One region of the uncultured Phascolarctobacterium sp. genome, then DNA from elsewhere that is predicted to be linked to it. Evidence: riboswitches for the same ligand, from Rfam matches in the RefSeq annotation. Region 1 holds a riboswitch; each other region holds the start of a gene.
What was found. Region 1 has a riboswitch for cobalamin ahead of Q4G98_RS07170 (hypothetical protein). Riboswitches for the same ligand answer to the same signal wherever they lie in the genome.

Region 1 (5,908 bases):
ACCACTCCAACAAATACTAATGCAGTACAAAATTGACCGGCATCGTAATATAACAACGCACCGGGCTGCCATACGTATCCTTAGCCGGGCTGAAGCTCCAGTTATATACAGCCTCAACAGCCGCACCGTCAAGAGCCTCATTGCCGCTGCTGCGGGCCACAAAAGCATTTTCCACGCTGCCGCCGCTGCTCACCAGCATCTTTACATACACCGTACCCTCGATCTCACGATTTCTGGCCGCAGCCGGATAACGTGGATCTGTACTGGAAACCAAATAAGGAGGCGTTACCGGAACGCCGCTGCCACTGCCCTGACCGGCTCCCTGACCACTGCCGCTCCCGGAACCGCTGCCAGTACCCGAGCCGCTGCCTTCACCGCTGCCCTGACCTGTTCCTGCCCCGGTCCCTTCACCGCCGCCAGTGCCGCTGCCGTCAGCTTCACCGCTCTTAACATTGCTTTGCGCAGCTTCACTCGCTGTATTGTTTTGCTGCGTCTGACGCTGCTGCTCCTGCTGCTGCGGCTTTTGTTTCTGATCTACGATATCATCAGCTTTAGGGCGAGCCAGCTGCGTCTTTTCCACCTGCTGCTGCGCGGCGCTTGGCTGCTGATTTTCGGCCCCTTTTACAGCGGCAGCGCTTCCTTTACCACCGCCGCCACCGCCGCCGCCCAAAGTAACCTCTAAAATCTGCGGCGGCCTTTGTGTAAAACGGTATCCCAAAACACCCAGCAGAGCAGCGGCAATAATATGCACTGCAAGCGCAATGGCAACACCCTTGCCAAAGCGTCTGCCTCTATCCGTCATTTGCCATCACCCAGATCCGTTGCCAAGCCAAAGCGTGTTACCCCCGCGCCCTTCAATTCATCCATCAGCTTGATAACCGTTTTATAATTAGCCTCGCCGTCAGCTCGGATAATCACAGAAAAAGCAGCATCACGTTTACTCTCAGCCGCGGCATTGGCCACCAGCTGTTTCATCTCGATCTTATTGTCTTCCAAATACAATGCGCCATCTTTTTTAACCGTCACAGCAAAATTACTTTTGCTTACAGTCTCCGAATTCTGCGCCACCGGCAGCCTGATTGGAATAGTCTTGATCTCGCTCATATACATAGTACTGACGATAAAAAATACCAGCAGCAGAAAAATCATATCAATCATCGGACTCAGCATCAGCTGCGGCGGCAAGCTTTGTTTTCTAGGTCGTCTGCGCATTTTCTACACCGCCCCTCAGTTTTTACTGCCGCCGTTTTTGGCCTGAACGATATCGATCAACACATTGGCAACCTCGTAAATATTCAGCGAAGCAGTTTTCACCTTACTCGACAAATACGCATAAATGCACATGCCCATGATCGCGATACACAAACCGAAAACCGTAGTGATCAAAGCCTCGCCGATACCGGCAGTTACCGCCATCGGATTCTGCGCCCGTTCATTCAAAGCGTTGAACGAACTGATCATACCCGTAATAGTACCCAAAAGACCAAGCATCGGCGCCAGGCCGATAACCACACTCAGATAATCAAGATTCTGCTCCATACCATCAATGGCCCTGTCAGCCTTAGAATAAACGATCGACTCAAGCCTTTTGCCAAGATCCTCGTTGATATCCAGCGTCTCCACTGCCAGCTCAGCCGCATCACCCTTATTCACCCCGGCAAATTCGCGCGCCCCGACGATATTGAAATCATTCATCAAATGACAGAACTCCATAACAAAAGCCGTGCTTGAAAGCGCCTTTTTATAATACAAATACCGCTCCACACCAATAGCAATAGCGGCAATCGAACACAGCAGCAACGGCCACATACAAGCCCCGCCCCTTTGAAAATAATCTACAGCACCGGCAAAAATACCCATTTTCAAAAACCTCCCAATTATTTAAATCTTTCCGGATAGGCCGCTTCCGCCAGATCCCTGATCGCATAAACTATATAATGAGTCGTACTATATAAATACGTATCACGCAGCTGCACAACTCTTTTATTTTTCACAGCATTCACACTTTGATAAGCCCGGTTCTGCAAAATCTCCTCCCGCATTTTCGACGGATCCTGCTCGTTATCATACTTCCAGCTGGGAATAACAAGTAAATCAGGATTGAGCCTGATCAGCGTCTCCTCTGAAAAAGTAGCATTAGGCGGCAAATCATACTCAGCCACCACATTCCTGACATTAGCATAATTGCAAATATCAGCAAAAGTAGTCCCCCTGGCCCCAAACGGCCCCATATAAGAAAGCGCCATCACGCTGATGCGTTCTTCTGCCGGCATATTGCCGACCCTGGCTTGTACAAACGCCAGCTCCTTCTCCATATTTGCCACGATCTTCCCACCGGCAACACGCTCATCCACAACATTTGCCAGCTCGCAAATAGTCTGCTTGATCTCCTTCACCGTAGTCGGAGTTTTATAAACATAAACAGGAACTTTCGCACCGCGCAAAAGCTCCACAAAATTAAGATCAGTCCAGTCCGGGACCAACACCAGATCAGGCTGCTGCGCCAAAACAGACTCCAAACTGCCGCTTTGCACCCGCCCTTTGACCCGCTCCGCTTTAGCCGCAGCAGGCGAGATACCAGCGTCATCTGCCAAATAAGTCAATGCCGCGATCCGCTCAGGCTCCACCATATCCAACAGTACCTCATCAGCACTCAACCCCAGCGAGACTATACGCTGCGGCTTATATGTAAAATCGATCCGTGTTTTAGTCGCATCTACAACGCTGTAACCGCCGCGTCCTGAAGCCGGAGTCTTGCTTTCAGTGGGTTTACCACACCCTGCAGCAAACACAGCCGCAACAACGCAAAAAGCAACCAGTACCGCCCTTAATCCCAGCCTGTATTTTTTTATCACAAATTATCCTCCTTCATCACCGCCCGGTACTACTTTACCGCAAGCGGCAAGCTGCAGCGCGATGTTCTGTTCAAAATCATTAAAGTCATTATAAGCAAGCTCATGCACCACATAATCAGGCCTGATCGCCCGCAGCAGCTTCTGCACTGCCGTATCAGAAAACGGCCTGTGCTGATCTATTTTTATTACATGCTTCATCCGCTCGATATTACTGCACTTATCATCATACACACGCTTAAAAGTTTTTACATATTCACCGGAAAGCGAACAATTTAAATGTAAACCCCTGATCAGCTTTCTATCCTGACCCAAAGCCTTAACGATCTTTAAAATATACTCGACCCCGTCCCGTTCCGACTGCAGACTCGGATCAGTATTCATCAAATGCCCCGTGTCCAGCATAATACCAACATTCTTATGCGTGATCTTTTCAAAAAAAGCCCGCACCACAGCCGGATCAGTAAGCCGCAGCCCCGGCCACCACAAATTTTCAAATAATACAAGCACATCCTCAGGGATCTCATCAGCTACCCTGTTAAAAACGGCAGCGGCAGCGGTCACGATCTCCAGATCACTGTGCTTAAACTCAAAAGTAAAAACCTCTTCCAGCGTACACTCAGCTATATGCCACACCAGATACTCAGGTTTTTCGACCAGAGCCGACTTGATATTGGCCCTGATACTACGCAGCCAGCCCATACAATAAGTAGTGCCGTAATACTCCTGCAAAGCCTCTTTCGACGGAAAAAACCTCTGCAGCGTTTTTTTATCATTGCGATACATCGCCAGCCACATCGGCCAGTAATTCAAATGCACCCCCACAGCCAGATGCTCAAAAGACTCAAAATAAGGCACGTTCCTGTAAACCATCAGCTCGATCCCATCAAGGCCCAGCCCCGCAACAAACTGCTCCAAAGTTTTACCGGTTTTTAAAACAGCCTTCTCCTGCCCCGGCACCACACAATAATTAAACAGGTGCTTCACCTTGCGCCTCATACAGTCACCGCCTCAGGTTCCTCGCTGTTATCATTACTGCGCATTTTTTTACTGCGGGCCGCCGCTCCCCTCTGAGAACATTTAAACCTTAACCTGTTCACCTCGCGTAATAAAGCAATGTAGCTTGCTTTATCAACAGTGATCATTGTATCGTCATTTTTTTCAATCTCTTTAATGATCTTCTTTAATTTCATACCCGTATCAGGCTGCGCAGCAAAACAGCCCACCCTCCTTCAAATGACTTGCGCCGTGTATCCCAAAAACAAAACAGGAAACTGCCAATGCGTCAGTTTCCTGTCAAAATACATCATCACCACGCACCAGGATACACAGCCGCCAAGCTGCAAAACACAGCAAAACGCGACAATACCGTTTTTTTAAAACCAATAAAAACAGTACATATGTATCCACCTTGTGCATCGCAAGTCATCACGGATGTTAAAACAGGCAGTTCTCCTGGCTTCGGATCATTGCTCGGCCACGCCTTCTCAGGTTTCCCCAATGGACAAATGCGGCTTCGCTCCCCGTTACAGTTGCGGGACAGCGCAGGTCTTACACCTGCTTCTCTATTAAGTCCTCCAAGCAATCGCTTTTGGACACCTGCTTTCTTACCATATTAAATTTTAAAATTTGATAAAGTCAGCTTATTCATAATAAATTTTAAATAAACTATACAGTCATTATAAACTTCATGCTTTTTGTAGTCAAGCAAAAATTCTAAAATTCACTTTATTTCTTCATCACGAAAAAATATTTTTAATTCTCTGCATCACAGACACAGTACCGCTTTTTGGGGCAGCTTCACTTTCCACCATCACGATCTCCTGCGCCGACAAACCCTTTTTTACATATAAAACCGGCGTATTCTCCTCTGCGATCCCTTTTAAAAGCAACGCCGCCTTCGCCTGGTCAAAAGCCTGCTGCAAATTCTGGCCAAAACCGATGCTGGAATAAAACTGCGCCGCAAAAACTATGGCCGCCTCATCACCGATCTCAGTATTCATCCCAATAGCAGCCTCAACCTTCTCCACAACAGCCTGCGCCTCCTTCTGCGAAAAACAGGCGTTAAAAAAAATCAGCCTCACCTTTTTAGATGCAGAAGCCACAGCGGCAGCCATCGCCTCTTTAGAAACCATAGCCATATTACCGCTGCCGTCATCCAAAACGATCTCACCCTTTTCAGAACCATGTCCCGAAAAATGAATGATCTCCGGATCAGTTTCGTTGATCGCCTGCAAAATATCCAGCGACTGCACAGCCCATCGGCTGAAAAACTCGATCCCGTCGCGCCCCTCCGACCTGCGGATAGCATCAGTTATCGACCTGACTTCCTTATCTAAAGCCAGCTTCTGCGTATCCTGCGGATTAGCCGCCAAAAACAAGATCGTCAGCTTATCAACAGGCTGCTGCGGCCTAATCGCCTGCTCGATCTCTTCCCCCACCTGCAAAGCGCGCTCACGCAGCAGCTGTGATTTTTGACCGCACAAAACGATAAAATCGTTTTCTTCCCCTAAAAGCTCTTTTTCCGTCCTGGCGATAGCCTGCTCGATCTCGCTCATCTTTTTGCAGGCCTCTGCCCGATCACTGCGCAGCTTCTTCATCAGCTTCGCCTTTTTATTCATGATCGAAGCCTGGGCCTTCTCAAACTCTTTATCATTCATCATTCATCATGCCTCTACCTGCCTGAAATACTCGTCGATACCGGCGGCAATAGCGCCTGCAAACGCCGGCAGATCATTTTCCAAAAGCTCCAGATCCTCATTATTATCAATAAAAGCCAGCTCCACCAAAATAGCCGGCATCACAGTCCGCCGCAGCACATACAGCCCCTGCCGCTCCTTACAGCCACGGTCTATCGTCGGCACCTTGCTCAAAATCTTCTTCTGCACAGCCTCACCCAAAAGCCGGCCCTGCCCGCTGTAATATAAAGTTTCCGTACCACGGGCATTGTGGCCCGGCGACGCATTGCAATGCAGCGAAACAAAAATATCAGCCGGCCAGTCATTGGCAGCAGCCACCACAGCATCCAGATCATCATTCTGCAAAAGCCTTACCTC
Region 2 (5,908 bases), on a different contig from region 1:
AAAGTGTACTAAGAATCACATGAATTATATCTCCGCAGAGGAGAAGGAGGCGGAGCCGTGGAAATATGGATGGAACAGCTGCTGGCTTTTTTACAGAGGCATTGGCAGTTTACTATCATCGGCTGCGGTCTGCTGATCTTTGCCGGAGCGCTTTTTAACTGGCGCTGGGTCTGTGAATTCGATCACAGGCGGGTGCGGCCGTTTGCTTTTGATACGTTGGTACATGATTTTTTCGGTGCTCAGGGTTACCGTTTTCTGATGGGGATCAGCGGTCTGGTCATTATTTTATGCGGCCTGGTATTTTTATTTTTGTCGTAGATATTTGTATATTTTACAGATGAGCAGTGTGAAGGCCTGTGTAAGAGGTTTTCACGCTGTTTTTTTGTTTTTCCGAAGGTTTTAAATAAATTTGTAAAAAATGTTCAGTAGTCTTGCGGTGAAGAGCTGAAAATGTTATGATATGAGAGGATAAAAAAGTTTATTTATAAGAGAGGAAGAACGCAAGCAGGCCTTCTTCCTATTCTTATTGCAAAAAAACACCGATTTTACGGGGGGAAACAAACAATGATCGAACGTTATACTCATCCTGAGATGGGTCATATCTGGACTTTGGAAAATGAATTCCGAACAATGCTGCAGGTAGAGATCTTAGCCTGCGAGGCGATGAACAAACTGGGCATCGTTCCTGACGATGCTTTGAAGGACATTCAGACGAAGGCGGACTTCCGCATCGAACGCATCAAGGAGATCGAGGCTGTCACCAACCATGACATCATCGCTTTTCTGACCAATGTGGCCGAATATGTGGGCGACGCTTCCAAATATATCCATAAAGGACTGACTTCCAGTGATGTCAAGGATACCGCTTTGGGCGTGATGATGAAACAGTCGGCAGATCTTTTGATGAGCCATCTGGAAAAATTCCATGAGGTGCTGAAACGCCGCGCTGCCGAGCACAAGCATACGATCATGATCGGCCGTACCCATGGTATCCACGCCGAACCGATGACCTTTGGTCTGAAATTCGCTTTGTGGATGGACGAGACCGAACGCAATATCGAGCGTTTAAAGCAGGCGCGCGAATTCATCGCTGTCGGTAAGCTGTCCGGCGCTGTTGGTACTTATTCCAATATCGATCCCTTTATCGAAGAATATGTCTGCGAAAAATTAGGCATCAAAGCAGCCCGTCTGGCGACCCAGGTCATCCAGCGCGACCGCCATGCCGATTTCCTGACTACTCTGGCGATCATTGGTTCCTCACTTGATAAAATGGCTACCGAGATCCGTAATCTGCAGCGGACCGATATCCGCGAAGCGGAAGAATACTTCGCTCCCGGACAAAAAGGCTCTTCGGCCATGCCGCATAAACGTAATCCGATCACCTGCGAAAAGATCTCCGGTATGGCGCGCCTGCTGCGCGGTTATGCCGTTGCCGCTCTGGAGGACGTTGCTTTGTGGCATGAACGCGACATTTCCCATTCTTCAGTAGAACGTGTGATTTTGCCGGACGCGACGATCGCACTGGATCATATGCTGCGTAAATTTACTAACATCATCGACAAGCTGCTGGTCTATCCGGATGCGATGATGGCTAATTTGAATAAAACAGGCGGTCTGATCTTCAGCCAGAACCTGCTGATCGCCCTGGTCAGCAAAGGCGTGCTGCGTGAGGACGCTTATAAATGGGTACAGCGCAACGCTATGGCCCGCTGGCTGGAAGGCGCTGATTTCAGGACCAACGTGGAAATGGATGCCGATATCCAGAAATATCTCAGCAAGGAAGAAATCGAACATTGCTTTGATCCTAAACCCATGCTGCGTCATGTAGATTTGATTATGTCCCGTTTCGGATTATGATTTAGATAAGGAGATGCTCACATGTCATCTGTTGTAGTTATTGGTGCCCAATGGGGCGATGAAGGTAAAGGTAAGATCGTTGATTATCTGGCACAGAAAGCCGATGCCGTCGTACGTTATTCCGGCGGTTCTAACGCAGGTCATACGGTAGTCGTCAATGACGTTTCCTATAAACTGCGTCTGCTTCCCTCCGGTGTTTTGTACAGCAACAAGACGAATGTGCTGGGTAACGGCGTCGTTATCAACCCCGGTGTAGTTTTGCACGAAATTGCTGATATGAAGGCTAAAGGCATCAGCTGCGACAATCTGGTCATTTCTGACCGTGCTCATGTGGTGCTGCCTTATCATGCCCGTCTGGATGAGCTGCAGGAAGCGGCTCTGGGCTGCAATAAGATCGGTACGACCAAGGGCGGTATCGGTCCCTGTTATATGGATAAGGTTGCCCGTACCGGTATCCGCATCTGTGATCTGATGGAGCCGGACACCTTTGCTGAAAAGCTGAAGGTCAATCTGGAAGCAAAAAATGCTATCATCACTAAAATTTATGGCGGCGAGCCGTTTGACTATGATGCGATGCTGAAAGAATTTTTGGCCTATGCCGAAGAATTGCACCCTTACATCGCCGATACCGGCGTGGTGCTGGACGAAATTTTCAGCGAGGGTAAAAACGTGCTGTTTGAAGGCGCGCAGGCTACCTTCCTCGATATCGACCACGGCACCTATCCGTATGTTACCAGCTCTAACCCGACTGCCGGCAATGCCAGCACGGGCAGCGGCATCGGCCCCCGTTATATTGATCATGTGGTCGGCGTAGTCAAGGCCTATACGACCCGTGTCGGCGAAGGGCCTTTTGTTACTGAGCTGCTGGATACCGACGGACCGGGACACCGGATCCGTGAGACCGGCCATGAATATGGTACGGTTACCGGACGTCCCCGCCGCTGCGGCTGGCTGGACGCTTTCATGCTCAAATATTCCGCCCGCCTGAACAGTCTGGATTATCTGGCTGTGACCCGTTTGGATATCCTTGATAAAATGGCGAAGATCAAAATGTGCGTCGGCTACAAGATCGACGGACAGGAAATCAAACAGATCCCGGCCAGTCTGAACGTGCTGGCTCAGGTCGAGCCGGTGTTTGAAGAATTTGACGGCTGGCAAACGGATATCACTTCTATCCGCAGCTTTGATGAACTGCCGGAGCAGGCCAAAGCCTATCTGAACCGACTGAGCGAGGTTGCCGGCGTAGAGCTGGGCATTGTTTCCGTAGGGCCGGAACGTGAACAGACCATCGTTCTGAAAGAATTACTGTAAGTAAAAAAATTAAACCGTCAGATATTTATCTGACGGTTTTTAGTTTTTTTTAAATTATTTCTTGACAGAACAGTGAAAGCTAGTTATAATTATATCGTTGTCAAGTTGGCTTGAACCTCTGGCAACTATGTGATCCACTAGCTCAGTCGGTAGAGCACCTGACTTTTAATCAGGGTGTCCCGCGTTCGAGTCGCGGGTGGATCACCATTTTTTTGTCTTTTTTCTCGTTTGTTTTGAAAATAACAGTATAATATCGATGCAATCAAAGTCCGCTTCTTTTGGAAGCGGGCTTTTTTGTCGCGTGTTTTCTTCAGAAAAGTTGAGTGACAAAATTGATTGATTGTGCTAATATTTTACCGAGAAAGGAAGAATATTATTGATGAAAATAAATAATACACATAATCTGGATAAAGAAACACTTAGTGATAAAGCTCAGAAAATCTTAATTGAATTGATAGTAAGTCAGAAATTACCGCCAGGGACCAGATTAAAGGAACAGCATATCGCAAAAGAATTGGGTATAAGTGCGACCCCTGTGCGCGAAGCCTTTAAAAAATTAGCAGCGGACGGATTTGTAGAAATAGAACCCTATCATGGGGTAATAGTAAGAAGAATAGATGAACAAGAGCGTAATGGTGTCTATCAATGCCTGGTGGCGCTTGCAGAGCTGGAAATGAGATCAGCAGTGGAGCATTATGACGATGATTTTGCAGAGCAGTTAGCGAATATTATTGAGAAAGAAAAAACTGCGGATAATTTTTTTGAATTTCATTCACTTAATCTGCAGTTTCATTATACTATTTGGCAGCAGACAAAAAATGAGATGTTTATGCGGATCATGAAGCTGATCGTTACGTCTTCGCGGATGAGACATGCTGACGGAAGTCCACAGGGACGGGAAGAAATCATTAAAGGACACCAGAATATTTTAACAGCAATTAAAGCAAAAGCACCAGCTGACGCTGAGCAGGCAATGTTAAAGCTTTTAGAAAATTCGAAAAAAATAATAGAAAATGAATGATCTTTAAACAGATCAAGTGATGTGTAAAAGTTAGCAGCAAAAATTTGCCGCTAACTTTTTTATAACATAATATCAAGTAGTTATTGACAAAATAAGTCACCCTGTATTATTCTATAGAATATAGAATAATACAGGGTGACTTAAAAATTAAATACAATAAAATCGGGTGTAATGATACTTAATAGAGAAACAGGTTTAAGTCCTGTGCTGTCCCGCAGCTGTAATGCAGAGCAAATCTAAAAATACCACTGGGAAACTGGGAAGGTTAGATGAGCAATGAAGCAGAGCCAGAAGAACTGCCTGATTTTGACGCTGGGGAATTTCTGCGAATGACAGACAGGCGAAATAGAAAGAAGCTAAGCTTTTTCTGTCGTTATGTGCAGAAAAAGCTTTTTTATTTATTATAGAGCTTTTAGTTTTTACTGGTGAGCGAAACAAGGACAGCTTGACCAGGAAAAATTGAAGAATAAATTTTTTAGGAGTGGTTTATGATGGTAAAGAGCAAAAAGACGGTGGTAGCTGCGGCGATATGTCTGGCTGTCACCAGTGTGGGATTTGTAGAAAATGTTAACGCATCTGCCCCCCCCCAAGAGACTAAAGGGGATGCCGAGTCTGATTTACGAAACTTTCATTTAGCTGAGATCGTAGTTAATGGTAAACGTTATATTGCAGGTGAATATGTACGCGCTACCAGTAATATCGGTATTTTAGGCGAGCAGGATGCGATGAATTCACCTATCAGTGTTACTACTATTTCTGAAAAGGCTGTTGAAGATTTTATGTCATCTACGGAGGGACTGAGTAAAATGCTTAGTCTTGTACCGTCTGTGCAAAAAACTTATGATGCCGCTGTTGACTGTGTCAATATCAGGGGTTTTTCTGAAACTGGCAGGGGTTTTATGGTCAACGGTATTCCAGGTATGCAGGCCATGACACGTCAATCCAGTAACTATATCGATTCGATCGACGTTATCGAAGGACCAGCTACGGGTATCAGGGGTTCATCTAACTATACTGCGGATGGCGGAACGATAAATATCAACAGTAAACAGGCTTTAGATGATCCTAACAGTAGTATAGGCTTGAAATGGCATTCCAAAGGAGCTTTTGAAGAAACGGTTGATATTGGCCGCCGTTTTGGCGAGGGTAATCGTTATGGCATCCGTATCAATGCCAGTAATGTTAACGGCGAGCGCTCTATAAAAAACTGGGACTTGGAACAGAGAAATATTTATATCAATCTGGATCAGAAAACTGACGACAGTAAAACTAATTTGATGGTTGGTTATACCTATACTGACAGTCAGGGCAGACCGTATGGGTTAACAGTATCCGGTAATTATATTGGTTCAGCATTGCCAACTGCTCCGGATGGTGATATCAACTTTAATCCTAAATGGCGTCGTGATAAGAATACTAATTTTGTCGCGACCTTAAACCATGAACAAAAAATCAACGATCATTTAAGCGCTTTCTTGAACGCCGGACATTTTAAACAGGACTGGTATTATTATACTGGTTTCAGTAAAACTTTGATCAATGAAGCCGGTGACTTTACGGCTACGGCTGATAACTATTCTTTGATTGAGAAAAGAGATTATGCTCAGATAGGTCTGCGCGGTGATTTTAAAACCGGAGACTTAAAACATAATTATACCTTTGGTGTAGACAGGCAGTGGCATTATTATGGTGGGCCAAGCAATTCTATAACAGAGAGCG
Region 3 (5,908 bases), on a different contig from region 1:
CTGCCGCATTACCCGCCAAAAGCAGGCAATGCAGACACGCTTGTCAGAAAATCAACTTTTAATTTATATAGGGTTCATTATTTCTTTGCTTTTTCAGCCAGTTCGCGGGCTTCTTTGGCCAAGCGAATATGGGATGCCAAAGACTTGGAAGCAACAGCCAGATTCAGACCGCGGGTGGCAGGAATAGACGGAGCGATGAAGCAGGCAGAGTTGAGGTTACCACCAGTATAATCGCTCATTTCGGTAATGCTAAAGGTTCTGCTTGCTGTTACTGCCGTAGTGGGAGTTCCGTCATAAACAGCGATCGGAGTACCTTTAACAAGCCACAAGCGGCTGCCGTCAGCATGGATGCCCCACAAATAACCAGGGTCATTAATTGCTACGACTTCTGTCCAGTTAGCCGGAGTAGTAATATTAGCCAAAGTGGTGTAATAAACGCTGCCTACCAGATTCGCAAAACCACTGTCATAATGACCTGCGAAAATATAAACATTATTATCATCCAGAATAGAAATGTCACGGAAGTCGCCTTTTTGAGTCGGGTTTGTGATATTGACTGTAGTTACACCAGTTTGTGTAAAGTTTGCCAAGTCAACGATGCACAGATTGGTATCAGCATTGCCGCTGCCTGCATTTTGCATACCGCCCAGCGAGCAGACATACAGCTTATTATCATATAAATCAAGTGTAAAGGAATTTTTACCGACTGTTACATAAGCATTATCATAAGTTAATGTTCCTCTTGCGCTAATAGCAAATCTTGCCACAACACTGTCGTAATAAGTAGCATAACCACTGCCTTTATTGACATAGAACAAAGCATACAATTTACTGCCAACTACAGTCAATGCCTCGCCGTGGAAAACGCCATCGGTATAAGGATTGGCAAAGGTCGGGAAATCTGCCGGGAAAGCATATTCGTGAGTTTGTTCGTAATTGGTGTCCATATTGACAACAGCGATTTTGGACAGATCATAGCCGGTACCCAAAAGCCATTTACCGCTGGTAGCAACACCATGCAAATTGGCAACACCAGACCAAACTATAGGAGTAACCAAAGAAGACCAGGTAGCAGCCTGCGGGTCAATGATCTGATTAGGTTCAGAGGTAGAAGTATAATTATATTGGCGCAGCACCAGACGGCTGCTGTTTCTATCAAAATAATTAAAGAAAGCCGGATCACCATTCAGCCCTGTAATTTTGTTTTTTACAGCCGTTAAAGCAGTGGCAGCCGCAGCCCTATCACCGTTGATCGCACCTGCAGTACCTTGGGAATAACCAGAATTTGTAGCTGTATAGGCGAATAAATTTTCACTCATTTTTTACACGCTCCTTTAATTTAAAAATATTTTTGTAATAATATTTACTGCTCTCTTTTTATAAAACCTCGATTAAATCATTGGCCTCACCTCCCAGGCATACTGCCGCCTGTTATTTTAGTAAGTATATTGCAGAGTCGCATAATAAGTGCGCCCCTGAATCGGGTATTGGATATTTCTTAGCTCGCCGGTACCAGCCATACTTAAATACATATCATTAGCTTTATTCAAGACATCATTACAGCCCACTGCCAACTGCAAGGATTTATTAAACTTATATTTTACGCCCACATCCATAGTCGTCAGCGAGGACTGGCGCTGTACAGCGCCAGTAGCTAACGGTATCGGGTCTGTAACCATCCAGTCCACATACCGCAGCTGCGTAAATAAACTCCAGTTAGTATCGGGCCGATAGGTCAGGCGCGCTGTGCCTTCCCATTGGGGCTGGTAGGTCAAGCTTCCAGCAATGGTATTGGAGTCATAACCAGGCAGTTTAGTCATATCATAGAACACGTCTTTAGGTTTAGTATAGGTCGCTTGTAAATTAACATCCCATTTCTGCCAAGACATGTCTGCCTGTATTTCCAAGCCATTGACTTTTGCTTTGGCAGCGTTAGTGTAGAAAAAGAAGAAATTCCGACTCATCAACTGCAGTAGGTTTTCAGAATCACGGCCAAAATAAGTCAGCTGGAATTTAGCCGTGTCGGCTCCCAATGCCTTGCCGTCCCAAATAGCACTTACATCCCACTGTTTGCCTTCTTCCGGCATAGGGAACACGCTGTCAGTGCCGCCTACGTTCGGCATAGGCCAAATTCCGGCGCCGTCACCAGCGATCTCGTACATATTGAGCAGCCGGTAGTAAGTACCGCCTGTCGCCCGCAGCGTAAAGTGGTCGTTAAACTGCTTTTTCAACGCCAGCTGCCAGGTCACTTTATCATCAGTTTGCTCATCCTGTTGATGGAACCATTTTACATTTTGCGGATCATTCTTTTCGTCATAACGGTCGCTGCGCCCTAAAATCTTAGAACGATTATAACGAACGCTGGGCGTCAGATAAAAATCACCTTTTTTATTTAATGTAATCGTATCCTGAATCTGCGCATTAATGATCTCCTGCTCATAGTAGTTACGCCATCTGCCGCGGGTATCTTCGCTGGAATTTTCAAAATCATGCATCCGCCAGCCGTCAATATCCATTTTTTCTTTAGAGGCGTCTACCAGAAATTCGATCAGATGCCGATCGCCGGCTTTATAGCTGCCGTCTATCTTCCCCCCCAGGCGGCGGCTGTCATACTTGCTCCACAGGCTATTGGCAGCATATGAATTTAACATCGCTCCGGAATTTTTTTCTATCCATTGCCAGTTATCAACATAATAATCTTTATTCTGCTTCAAATAATTTAAGCTCCAGCCCCACTCTAAATTGCCAACCGTATCGCGCCGCCCCAGCAAGGCTTCCTTTGCCGTCAGTTTTTGATTACGGTGCACATAGATATTAAGCGGGCTTTCAAAAAAATTAGATCCCGGAATTCCTCCGCCAACTAAGTCGTGAGTGGGCCCATCTGTATCTATACCTGCCAGGCTGGCATAATTACTATTATAGGGAAACGGCAAATGCCGTTTGATCTGTTTCCAGGTAGCTTTGGCCAGCCAGTGGTCATCCTGCCATTTTACGATAACATCTGTATTTTTATAATCATTAGCCTTACGCCAGCGTTCAGGGCTTTCATATGTTTTAACTACATCCTTATATGCCACAACTCGCTCAAATTTATTAGCAACACTTGTCTGAAAATCATCATTCCACGTACTCTTATACTCATCAGGACAATATTCATACAGGTCGTCTCTAATATGATTAAGTTTGTCTCTCATTTCAGATAGGTCACTATTCAAGATATCCATGCACTGATCCATAGAAAGATAATTTTTTATTGCCCCACCTGATCCTCCATCTGTATATTCCTCAATAACTTTATTGACATATAATATACCCATTCTTCCGCCAATAGTTGCGTTATTAGGATCACCATATATTGCTGTATTTAATCTTTTCAATTCCTGTTGATATCTTGCATCATTAGCAAAATTTTTATATTTAAAATCGCCGTCACTTTGGTCACGGTTGATACCGACCATCAAAGCGCCGCCACCCAATGGAGCATCGATTTGTAAATTACCCTTGTAGCCGCCAAAGGAGCTTTTGCCGAAGCTGGCCTGCACGTTAGCTTTAGTAGGCCGTTTGGTAACGATATTGATAACGCCGCCCATAAAGGTACCGCCAAAGCGCGCCGGTATGTAACCGCGGTAGACCTCGATCCGTTCTACATTATGTACAGGAATAGTAGAAATATCTGCCGCCGCGTCGCCGCCCAGATTAAACAGCACGCCGTCGACAAAAACACCGACCTGCGCCGCAGTAGAACCACGTACGCTGACTGTTGTATACTGACCTTTACCGTTTACCTCGCGTACATGTACGCCGGGAACCATTTTTAAAAAGTCCGGCAGGTCTTTCTGCTCGCCTTTGTAGTCATCGGGGCGAATAACCGTTACCGTACCAGGTGATAGCTTAGCTTCCCAATCAGGCCGCTTCGCCTCAACAGTTACGCCCTCCAGATCAAAAGACATACCATCGTTTTCAGTTTCATCTGCCGCAGCTTGGACATCCTGCGTCACTGCTGGTTCCACTGCGTTTTCAGTTGCTTCTGCCGCCCACAGAGGTCTCACGTCCCCCCCTAATGTGCAAACGCCCATAGCAGTTAAAATACCAGCCGTTATGGCTGCTTGCCGCAGTCCTCTTCTTTCTTTCCTCATACAAATCCATCCTCCCACTCTTTGTTAAAAAATAACGCTGCATTTTCAACCAGTCCCTACGGTGAAAGTGCAGCGTTTGTTTTTACCAAACAGCCTGCTCCGCTTTTCTGGTCGAAAATACTAAAATTTCCGCGCTGCTGGTTTCAGCGCATAATCATAGCGTCCGCAGAAATATTTGTCTGGCAAAACGCCAAACTTAAATATCTCTGCAAAATTTTCTCCCAGTCTGTCTACGCAGGCTGTTCAAAAGATAGAACCAGTCAGCACTCTGACTCAAGATCATTACTCCAGCATCCCTTAGTGAAAGGACTGCAATGCTGAAGCTCCCTAATACAGTTGCGTGACAGCGCCGGATTCACACCGGACTTCCCTGTTAAACATTATTGACAGACCAACAATGTACCTGATTCCAACAATATATAATTTTTACTACAAAATAAAAAAGCAGTTTTATCGTAGAACGATAAAACTGTCTGATAGTATCTTAAACAAGATACCAAACCAGCTTTACCATCTCTCGTAGTACAAACTGTAAATTCTCAACCATTTTACCGACGGGATCGACATTCAGGCAATTATTGCTTTAGCGCTGACGTTATGATTAAGAATTACTGCTATTTATTTTGTTGAGTCAATTATAACACATGTCCCCCCCTAATCAAGTTTTGTTTGTCTGCTGCAAACGAAGTCTTCTGAAAGATGTTCAACTACTTGTCATCAGGCCTTGCGGCTTATTTATATCCTTAATTTAAAATTTTATTTTTTTAATTTTTCTATGTATACATGTATACATATTTTTTGCAGATTTTTAAGCAACACCTACAGCTGAAAAATCTGCTACCTATCAGACCTTAACAAGTCACATTGCCGAGAAACTAAAAAACGCTTCCTACATAAGCAGGAAGCGTTTACAAACCTGTTCAGCGCATATTGATGAATTGCAGATCGACACCGAAGTCGCCTGCTTTGAGCATTTGGATTACTGCCTGTAATTCGTCTTTTTTGGCGCCGCTCACGCGCACCTGATCGTCCTGCATCTGGGCAGTTACTTTCAGCTTCATAGCTTTGATAGCAGCCACGATCGCTTTGGCTTTTTCTTTGGGTATGCCCTGCAGGATATTCAGCGTCTGGCGTACCGTACCTTTGGAAGCCGGTTCTACCTTGCCCAGCTCCAGGCAGCGCAGCGGGATATCGCGCTTGGCCATGCGGGCACGCAGCATATCGATAATTGCGTTGAGCTTGTATTCGTCTTCGGCTGCCAATTTGATGCATTTTTCTTCTAATTCGATACTGGCATCACTGCCGCGGAAATCATAACGCTGGGCGATCTCCTTTTTCGTTTGATTGACCGCATTGTCCATTTCCTGCATATCGACCTGCGAGACAACGTCAAAAGAACTGTCTTTAGCCATGATGTCACTCCATTCATTGATTTGTTAATAGTATTATTATATCAAAAAATCAGAAGCTTGTCATTTTGTCAGCGTCATTGTGTCGATGAGCTTGCCGTCCTGCTTCAGGCTGGTAACAGTAAGTTTGTGACTGTCAGCAGTAAGTTTCATATAATTAGGCTGATCGAGCACATTGTCAAAAACCACTTCCTGCGGTTTGGCCCGCGAACCGGCCCAGGTCTTGTCACCGCTGCGCCCAGAAGAAATATAGACCGTTCCCTGTCCTGCTACATTACCGTTTTTAAAGGGCGCCGTACGTCCATAGGTATGGATATGTGCCGAAAAAACTACGTCTACATTACTGCGGTCCAAAACCGGCAG

Region 2: another riboswitch for cobalamin. It lies ahead of Q4G98_RS04905 (TonB-dependent siderophore receptor); the one in region 1 lies ahead of Q4G98_RS07170 (hypothetical protein).
Region 3: another riboswitch for cobalamin. It lies ahead of Q4G98_RS10325 (TonB-dependent receptor plug domain-containing protein); the one in region 1 lies ahead of Q4G98_RS07170 (hypothetical protein).

Annotation. Positions count from the first base shown of each region.
Region 1 covers NZ_CATWDQ010000007.1:78,015-83,922, reverse strand. Annotated here, with positions in the region: gene Q4G98_RS07195 (energy transducer TonB) at 17-802, opposite strand; gene Q4G98_RS07190 (biopolymer transporter ExbD) at 799-1,212, opposite strand; gene Q4G98_RS07185 (MotA/TolQ/ExbB proton channel family protein) at 1,228-1,860, opposite strand; gene Q4G98_RS07180 (ABC transporter substrate-binding protein) at 1,878-2,855, opposite strand; gene Q4G98_RS07175 (TIM barrel protein) at 2,859-3,851, opposite strand; gene Q4G98_RS07170 (hypothetical protein) at 3,848-4,078, opposite strand; cobalamin riboswitch at 4,280-4,470, opposite strand; gene Q4G98_RS07165 (CHAT domain-containing protein) at 4,592-5,515, opposite strand; gene Q4G98_RS07160 (N-acetylmuramoyl-L-alanine amidase) at 5,519-5,908, opposite strand, start outside.
Region 2 covers NZ_CATWDQ010000004.1:55,404-61,311, reverse strand. Annotated here, with positions in the region: gene Q4G98_RS04930 (Imm17 family immunity protein) at 58-318, shown strand; gene purB (adenylosuccinate lyase) at 565-1,857, shown strand; gene Q4G98_RS04920 (adenylosuccinate synthase) at 1,879-3,168, shown strand; tRNA gene Q4G98_RS04915 (tRNA-Lys) at 3,300-3,375, shown strand; gene Q4G98_RS04910 (GntR family transcriptional regulator) at 3,548-4,189, shown strand; cobalamin riboswitch at 4,337-4,508, shown strand; gene Q4G98_RS04905 (TonB-dependent siderophore receptor) at 4,678-5,908, shown strand, end outside.
Region 3 covers NZ_CATWDQ010000016.1:33,107-39,014, reverse strand. Annotated here, with positions in the region: gene Q4G98_RS10330 (hypothetical protein) at 78-1,319, opposite strand; gene Q4G98_RS10325 (TonB-dependent receptor plug domain-containing protein) at 1,437-3,950, opposite strand; cobalamin riboswitch at 4,378-4,558, opposite strand; gene Q4G98_RS10320 (YajQ family cyclic di-GMP-binding protein) at 5,057-5,548, opposite strand; gene Q4G98_RS10315 (metallophosphoesterase family protein) at 5,609-5,908, opposite strand, start outside.